2 regions of the Bradyrhizobium sp. USDA 3364 genome follow, and region 1 is predicted to be linked to the other one. Evidence: predicted binding sites of a transcription regulator. Region 1 holds the regulator's gene; the other holds the start of a gene.

Evidence for each region. The regulator PhoB, encoded in region 1, activates phosphate uptake and scavenging genes when phosphate is short. The targets are predictions, from matches to a motif close to TGTCATNNANCTGTCAT.
Region 2: a site for PhoB is predicted at 2,537-2,553, ahead of ACVILL_RS11845 (DUF2794 domain-containing protein). Genes of this name have one in related genera too.

What each region holds. Positions count from the first base shown of each region.
Region 1 is NZ_JBSRYG010000002.1:1,844,594-1,849,007, forward strand. Features, by position in the region: gene ACVILL_RS08585 (acetylornithine transaminase) at 1-211, opposite strand, end outside; gene ACVILL_RS08590 (GcrA family cell cycle regulator) at 709-1,221, shown strand; gene phoB (phosphate regulon transcriptional regulator PhoB) at 1,568-2,278, opposite strand; gene phoU (phosphate signaling complex protein PhoU) at 2,411-3,127, opposite strand; gene pstB (phosphate ABC transporter ATP-binding protein PstB) at 3,148-3,966, opposite strand; gene pstA (phosphate ABC transporter permease PstA) at 3,963-4,414, opposite strand, start outside.
Region 2 is NZ_JBSRYG010000002.1:2,538,092-2,542,505, reverse strand. Features, by position in the region: partial or broken gene acnA (aconitate hydratase AcnA) at 1-1,058, shown strand, start outside; gene ACVILL_RS11850 (DUF1223 domain-containing protein) at 1,309-2,070, shown strand; gene ACVILL_RS11845 (DUF2794 domain-containing protein) at 2,616-2,987, shown strand; gene ACVILL_RS11840 (Bax inhibitor-1/YccA family protein) at 3,266-4,057, opposite strand; gene ACVILL_RS11835 (ABC transporter permease) at 4,292-4,414, opposite strand, start outside.

The DNA.
Region 1 (4,414 bases):
TCGACATGTGCCAGAGCTTGGTCGCCTGCTCCTGCAGCGCCTTGACCAGATGCGGATGCGCGTGCCCGAGCGCGTTCACCGCGACGCCCGAGGTGAAGTCGAGATAGCGGTCGCCGTTGGTTGCGATCAGCCAGGCGCCCTCACCGCGCTCGAAGCCGAGATCGACCCGGGCGAAGACGGGGAGCAGATGCGACGAGGCAACGTTGGTCATGGCGTTCACTGCCGGTTTGAGGCCGACAATTGCCGCGCGCATTGACGCCAGCGCAGCAACGGCCAGCTTCGGAAAACAAAACGGCCGCCTTTGCGGGCGGCACGTGGCCAACATTCTATGCTGCGGCGGGTCAGTGTCAATCGCCAGGAGCCGCCGTTTGCCGGCCTTCCTGCGATGCGCAGCGTACACAATCCGTAGCATTCCGGTGCGGTGGAAAAGCCTCATTGCAATGCTTAACTGTGCTGGAACATGTGGACGCACGGCCGCGGACTCTTGCGCCAGAGTCACGCCATATTGTAGCGTTTGGCCTGTCGGGTACGACATCTCGTGCGGCAGTACTGGACCCTCTAAGTAGCCTTCGTGTCTCGCGTAAACGTTCGGGCGCAACACCGTGCCCGGCGAGGGCTAAGGGATTCTGGCCGCAGGGATATTTGTCCAGATTTGGCTCGCAGCGCCGCTCCAATGACTGGCCGGCGCCATGCGAAAGGAAGAATGCGATGACGGTATTGACCTGGTCCGACGATCGCGTCGAGCAGCTGAAGAAGCTCTGGGAGTCTGGCCTTTCGGCCAGCCAGATCGCAGCGGAACTTGGCAATGTGACGCGAAACGCCGTGATCGGCAAAGTGCACCGGCTCGGCCTCTCCGGTCGCGCCAAAGCACCCTCCACGGCGGCGCCGCGGCAGCGCAAGGCGCGTCCCGCTCAGCACATGATGCGGGTGGCGCGCCCGGTCTCGCGCGGCAACACCGCGCTCGCGCACGCCTTCGAGGTCGAGATGGAGCCCGATCCGATCTCCTACGACAACGTGGTGCCGATGAGCCAGCGGCTGTCGCTGCTCGAGCTCAACGAGGCCACCTGTCACTGGCCGGTCGGCGATCCCTCGAGCCCGGAATTCTTCTTCTGCGGCGGCAAGGCGCTCGCCGGCCTGCCCTATTGCGCGCATCACTCGCGCGTCGCCTACCAGCCCGCCGCCGATCGCCGCCGGCCGTCGGCGAAACCACAGATCAAGTAGCACTCGGGAAGCTAGCCTGGACTGCAAAACAAATCCCCGCGCAAGCGGGGATTTTTTGTGTGATGCGTAGCCCGGATGGAGCGCAGCGCACGACGTGAGGTGAGCACGCACGTCGGGCTCCCTCCCCCCCCCCTTGCGGGGGAGGGTTGGGGAGAGGGGTACCGCTTGCTCCGCTGATTATCGATCGCGAAGAATGCACCGTCGGTTCGGTTGAGGACGTCGCTACACGCCTTACGCCACAGCCCGGGGCTCACCCCTCTCCCCACCCTCCCCCGCAAGGGGGGAGGGAGCCAGACAGTGTGCTCACCTCACGTGATAGCGAACCAACTCACATCACCAGCCGCCGTTACGGTTGCGGCTCGGCTTTGGCAAACCGGTCGTCGAGCGCATAGCCGGCGCCGCGCACGGTGCGGATCGGGTCCTGCTCGCGGCCCGGATTGAGCAGCTTGCGCAGGCGGCCGATATGCACGTCGACGGTGCGCTCATCGATGTAGATGTCGCGGCCCCAGACGCTGTCGAGAAGCTGCTCGCGGCTGAACACGCGGCCGGGATGCTCGAGGAAGAACTCGAGCAAACGATACTCGGTCGGACCGAGATCGATCGGACGGCCCGAGCGCGCCACGCGGCGCTTCTCGCGGTCGAGCTCGATGTCGCCATAGGTCAGCACGGTCGCCAGCCGCTCCGGGCTCGCGCGGCGCAGCAGGCCCTTCACCCGCGCCAGCAGTTCCGGCACCGAGAACGGCTTGACGATGTAATCGTCGGCGCCGGTAGCAAGCCCGCGCACGCGCTCGCTCTCCTCGCCGCGCGCGGTCAGCATGATGATCGGAAGCTGCTTGGTTTCGGGCCGCGCCCGCAGGCGGCGGCACAGCTCGATGCCGGACAGGCCCGGCAGCATCCAATCGAGCACCACGAGGTCGGGGACGCGCTCCTTCAGACGGGTGTCGGCATCGTCGCCGCGCCCAACCGTTTCGACATCGTAGCCTTCCGCATCGAGGTTGTAGCGCAACAGCGTCGTCAGCGCTTCCTCGTCTTCGACTACCAGAATGCGTGCGCTCATCGGTCTAAGTTCTTTCTTTGTGGTGATCCGTTGCCCAGACGCAAACCGAAACGCTCACTTCTCTCGAGCACGATCCTCGCGCAAACGCTTTGTCGCGAAGACAATCCGGTTTCCGCTATTGGAGATCATGCCCTAGTTACCCGGCACCGTGGTGGCAAAAGTCGTCATGTCGCCCTTGGGGCGCTTGTCGGTGATCTGCTGGCCCTCGATCATGTAGAACACGGTCTCGGCGATATTGGTGGCGTGGTCGCCGATGCGCTCGATGTTCTTGGCGCAGAACATCAGATGGATGCAGAACGAGATGTTGCGCGGATCCTCCATCATGTAGGTGAGCAGTTCGCGGAACAGCGAGGTGCAGATCGCGTCGACCTCCTCGTCGCCCTTCCAGACGTTCATCGCCGCCGGCAGATCGTGCGCGGCGTAGGCGTCGAGCACCGACTTGACCTGCGACAGCACGAGGTCGGTCATGTGCTCCAGGCCGCGGATCAGCTTCAACGGCTGGAAATCGCTCTCCAGCGCCGCGACGCGCTTGCCCATGTTCTTGGCGAGGTCGCCGATCCGCTCGAGGTCGGTGGCGACTCGCATCGCGCTGACGATCTCGCGCAGGTCGATCGCCATCGGCTGGCGGCGGGCGATCGTCAGCACCGCGCGCTCTTCGATGACGCGCTGCAGATTGTCGATGTCGATGTCGGCGGCGACCACGCGCTTGCCGAGCGCGACGTCGCGACGGATCAGCGCATCGACCGATTCGGTAATCATCCGTTCGACGAGGCCGCCCATCTCGGCGACCAGGCGGGTCAACTCCTGCAGGTCGCTGTCGAATGCCTTGGCGGTATGTTCAGAAGCCATCGCTTGTCTCCTCAGCCCGGTCAACCAAACCGGCCGGTGATGTAGTCCTGGGTGCGCCGATCGCTCGGGGAGGTGAAGATCTTGTTGGTGTCGTCGAACTCGATCAGCTCGCCGAGATACATGAAGGCGGTCTTGTCGGAGACGCGCGCCGCCTGCTGCATGTTGTGGGTGACGATCGCGATCGTGTAGTCCTCGGAGAGCTCCTGGATCAGCTCCTCGACCTTGGCGGTCGAGATCGGATCGAGCGCCGAGCACGGCTCGTCGAACAGGATCACCTCGGGACGCACCGCCACGGTGCGCGCGATGCACAGCCGCTGCTGCTGGCCGCCGGAGAGCGACAGGCCGGAGGCGTTCAGCTTGTCCTTGACCTCGTTCCACAGCGCGCCGCCGCGCAGCGCCTTCTCGACCCGGTCGTCCATCTCGGACTTCGAGATCTTCTCGTAGAGGCGGATGCCGAATGCGATGTTCTCGTAGATCGTCATCGGAAACGGCGTCGGCTTCTGGAACACCATGCCGACCCGCGCGCGCAGCAGGTTGAGGTCGAGCTTGGGATCGAGGATGTTGGTCTGGTCCAGCATCAGCTGGCCGACGGCGCGCTGGCCCGGATACAGATCATACATCCGGTTGAAGATGCGCAGCAGGGTCGACTTGCCGCAGCCCGACGGGCCGATGAACGCCGTGACGCGGTTGGTGCCCAGCGTCAGGTTGATGTTCTTCAGCGCATGGTGCTCGCCGTAATAGAAGTTGAGGTTGCGCACCGTGACTTTCGGCGGCGCTTCCGGAAGCGGAACCTGGGGAACGTGGCCCGCGGCAGTCGTGGAGACGGAAAGCTCGGTCATTTTGCGGCCCTTTCGGCACCAAGGATACGCGCGCCGATATTCAACGCGAGCACGGTGAATGTGATGAGCAGTGCGCCGCTCCACGCCAGTTCTTTCCAGTAGGCGTAGGGGCTCTGCACGAAGTTGTTGATGGTCACCGGCAGGTTGGCCATCGTCTTGGTCAAATCCCAGCTGAAGAACTGGTTCGACAGCGCGGTGAACAGCAGCGGCGCGGTTTCGCCGGCGACGCGCGCGGTCGCCAGCAGCACACCGGTGATCAGACCCGACCGGGCCGCACGATAAGCGATCCGCTTGATCACCAGCGAACGCGGCAGGCCGAGCGCCGAGGCCGCCTCGCGCAGCGGATTGGGCACCAGCAGCAGCATGTCCTCGGTGGTGCGCAGCACGACCGGGATCACGATGACGGCGAGCGCCAGCGCACCGGCGATCGCCGAGAAGCCGCGCATCG
Region 2 (4,414 bases), 690 kb from region 1:
ACTACCTTGCCTCGCCGCCGCTGGTGGTCGCGCATGCGATCGCCGGCACTGTGACCAAGGATCTCGCGGTCGAGCCGCTCGGCATCGGCAAGGACGGCAAGCCGGTGTTCCTGAAGGACATCTGGCCGACCGCCAAGGAGATCAACGCCTTCATGAAGAAGTACGTCACCGCGACGATCTTCAAGAAGAAGTACGCGGACGTGTTCAAGGGCGATACCAACTGGCGCAAGATCAAGACCACGGAAAGCGAGACCTATCGCTGGAACATGGGCTCGACCTATGTGCAGAACCCGCCCTATTTCGAAGGCATGAAGAAGCAGCCGGAGCCGGTCACCGACGTGGTCGATGCGCGGATCCTCGCGATGTTCGGCGACAAGATCACCACCGACCACATCTCGCCGGCCGGTTCGATCAAGCTGACCTCGCCCGCCGGCAAGTTCCTCAGCGAGCACCAGGTGCGTCCTGCCGACTTCAACCAGTACGGCACGCGGCGCGGCAACCATGAAGTGATGATGCGCGGCACCTTCGCCAACATCCGGATCAAGAACTTCATGCTCAAGGGCGCCGACGGCAATATTCCGGAAGGCGGCTTGACCAAGCACTGGCCCGACGGCGAGCAGATGTCGATCTACGACGCCGCGATGAAGTACCAGCACGAAGGCGTGCCGCTGGTGGTGTTTGCCGGCGCCGAATACGGCAACGGCTCGTCGCGCGACTGGGCCGCGAAGGGCACCCGCCTGCTCGGCGTGCGCGCGGTGATCTGCCAGAGCTTCGAGCGCATCCATCGCTCCAACCTGGTCGGCATGGGTGTGCTTCCGCTCACCTTCCAGGACGGCACGTCGTGGTCCTCGCTCGGCCTCAAGGGCGACGAGAAGGTGACGATCCGCGGGCTGCAGGGCGATCTGAAGCCGCGCCAGACGCTGACGGCGGAAATCGTCTCGACCGACGGCGGCAAGCGGGACGTCCCGCTGCTCTGCCGCATCGATACGCTGGACGAGCTCGATTACTATCGCAACGGCGGCATCCTGCATTATGTGCTGCGCAAACTCGCGGCCTAAACGCCCTTGGTTTGAGCATGGTCTCCGCGCAAACGCCTCGCGTTTGTCGCGGGGAAAACCGCTTCACACTTTTCCGGACCATGCTCCAACGCGGATTTGTGATCGGTGCCTCACCGCTTAGTGAGTAGCGGCTAAAAAGAAGGCGGCCTATGAAAAGGCCGCTTTCTCGCGTTTTGGGGCACGCAAGTTCAGGGACAAACTTCATGCTCCGTACAATTACGGATGGAAATCATCACGACTGGTTCGCAGTATGACAGCGATGGTGGCCTATAATCGTATCTCGCGATGGTCGAGCGCTCTTGGTATCTGTGCGATCGTCGCGGTCATCCGCCCAGCTCACGCCGATCCGCGTGCTGTCGTCGAACTCTTCACCTCGCAGGGATGCTCATCCTGTCCGCCCGCGGACAAGATCATCGGTGAGCTTGCGAAGGACCCCAATGTCATCGCGCTGAGCATGCCGATCGACTATTGGGACTATCTCGGCTGGAAGGACACGCTGGCCGATTCCCGTTTCAGCGCGCGCCAGAAAGCCTATTCGCATGTGCGCGGCGATCGCGACGTCTACACACCGCAGGCCGTCATCAACGGTTCCGCGCATGTGATCGGCAGCGACCGCACCAGCATCGAGGACGCCATCAAGAGCACCGAGAAAAGCGGCAGCGTGATGTCGGTGCCGGTGACGATGACGCTGACCGGCAAGCAGATCAACGTGTCGGTCGCCGCATCGAAGTCGCCCGCGGTGTCGCGCGGCGAAGTCTGGATCTGCTCGATCTCGAAATCGGTGCCGATCTCGATCGCGCGTGGCGAGAACCGCGGTCGCGAGATCACCTACCACAACGTTGTGCGCAATCTCCTGAAGGTCGGTGACTGGAACGGTTCGTCCGGCAACTGGACCGTGCCGCTGGAGAACATCACGCGCGATGGCGTCGATGCCGCGGCGGTCTACGTCCAGGACGGCAATCGCGACAAGCCGGGCCCGATGCTCGGCGCCGCCTTCACCTCGCTTCACTAGCGAGTTGCTGCGCCAGCTTCGTCGGTCGCGTCGCCGGGCTGCAGGCAGGTTGCCGTGCAGCCGCGATGCGATTGCAAACTTGCATCCAGACATGTGCTGAAAGGAAAGCGCCGACGCTCTGCGCACGCGGCTCGAGTACGCGCGATCGAGCAGGATCCCAAAAAACAAAAAGGACCAACTTTCGTTGGCCCAGTGTTGGGATTAACTCCCCTGCGAACAGGCCCGATCCCGACGGCCCCGGGGGGCTGGGGGCTGAGGAATCCGGAACCGAAAGGACCGGGCCAACGCAGGGTTTCCTTTTCGCAGGGCAGCGGGGCGGGCGATTGGCGGAAGTGGGGCAGCAATATGATTCCGCTAACGTTCCCGTGACTCTGTGGTTTTCCGGACGATCTGCCTCGCCTGAGTGTGGTTAAGGCCTGGTTGCGTTGCGAATGGCCCCTTGCAGCGTCGTTCGCTTAGCGCAATCATGTCACTCTCGTGACGATCCCGAAGTGGGGCACCGGCCTTCGGAACCCGGTCGTCACCGAGACAACAGGAGGCGCTCGATGAGTTTGATCTCGGAGGACACTGATCCGAGCGGTAGTCGCGCTGCGGCGCGCCCCGCCGCCGCGACCCCTCAGCCCAGCCGCGTGACATTCAATCGACTTGAGCTCAACCGCATTCTCAATCTCTATGGCCGCATGGTCGCAGACGGCGAGTGGCGCGACTATGCGATCGACTTCCTGAAGGATCGTGCCGTGTTCTCGGTGTTCCGGCGCGCGTCCGAAATGCCGATCTACCGGATCGAGAAGGATCCTCGGCTTGCGCGCAAGCAGGGCATGTACAGCGTGATTTCGCCGACCGGCCTGATCCTGCGCCGCGGCCACGAACTCGAGCGCGTGCTGCTCGTAATCGACCGCAAGCTGTCGCTGGTGTAGCGGACTTCATCCAGCTGGATGGGCCTTGAAGCCCGGATGAGCGAAGCGACATCCGGGACGGTCTTCCCGCGCGGGCGCAGCTTCAAGGGCTTCAGATCGCTCAGTGCTTGGTAGCCCGGATGGAGCGTAAGCGAAATCCGGGTTCTTTCCGCGGATGGCCTTGCCCCGGATTTCGCTACGCTCCATCCGGGCTACGCCGTCTGATCTCATCCCTTTCCGCAAAACAAAAGCCCCGGCCACATGGCCGGGGCTTGGATCGGTTGCCTTGCTCGAGGCGCTTAGTCGCGCTGGCCGAGCAGCTGCAGCAGCAGCGTGAACAGGTTGATGAAGTTCAGATAGAGCGACAGCGCACCCGTGATTGCCGCACGCTCTGCCATCACGCCACCCTGCGAGGCGTAACCGTAGATGTAGTCGTTCTTCAGCCGCTGGGTGTCCCAGGCGGTGAGGCCCGCGAACACCAGCACGCCGACCACCGAGACGATGAACTGCAGCGCCGAGCTCGCCAGGAACAGGTTGACCAGGCTCGCGATGATGATGCCGATCAGACCCATGAACAGGAACGAGCCCATGCCGCTCATGTCACGCTTGGTGGTGTAGCCATAGAGGCTCAGCGCACCGAACGTCGCCGCGGTGATGAAGAACACGCGCACGATCGAGGTGTGCGTGTACACCAGGAAGATCGACGACAGCGACAGGCCCATCAGCGCGGAGAACACCCAGAACAGGAGCTGGGCGGTCGCAGGCTGCAGGCGGTTGATGCCGGCCGAGATGACGAACACCATCGCCAGAGGTGCGAGGATGAACAGCCACTTCAGCGGGCTCACGAACATCGCATAGCCGAACTGCGTCAGATAGGCGTTGCCGAACTTGGCGACGGCGGCCGACTGGTCGGTGGTCACCGCACCCATATAGACGCCGAGCGCGGCAAGGCCGGTGATGGCCAGGCCGATGCTCATGTAGTTGTAGATGCGCAGCATGTAGGCGCGCAGACCGGCGTCGACGGCCGCAGCGTCAATGCGCCCGGCGGCCCGGCCGAAAGGAGAAGCGTAGTTGCGGTCTAGGTCCGACATGGTCGAATTCCCGTGGTTGGTCCCGGTGGAGCGCAAGGGATTTGCGGCGCCGGTCGTAAATCTATCTCAGATGGCTCGGTTTGCGGAACATTAATTCCGTGTCATTCAAACCGACTATCCGACCCGATTGGTATGTGGGAAATTAACACATCCGACGCAAGCTTCCACGCGCGGCCGAATGTCGCTCTGGCCGAGCATCATAGGCAAAAACGGCGCTTTCGCCGCTACAAATTGTCACAAATTCCGCAACACCGAGGCCGGCTTCTGGTTCAGAGCGAGCAGCGTCCCGGCCAGTCCAAGTCCAACCGTGACGACCAGCGCGGCGACCACGACCAGGGCGGCGCTGCCGGCCTGCCA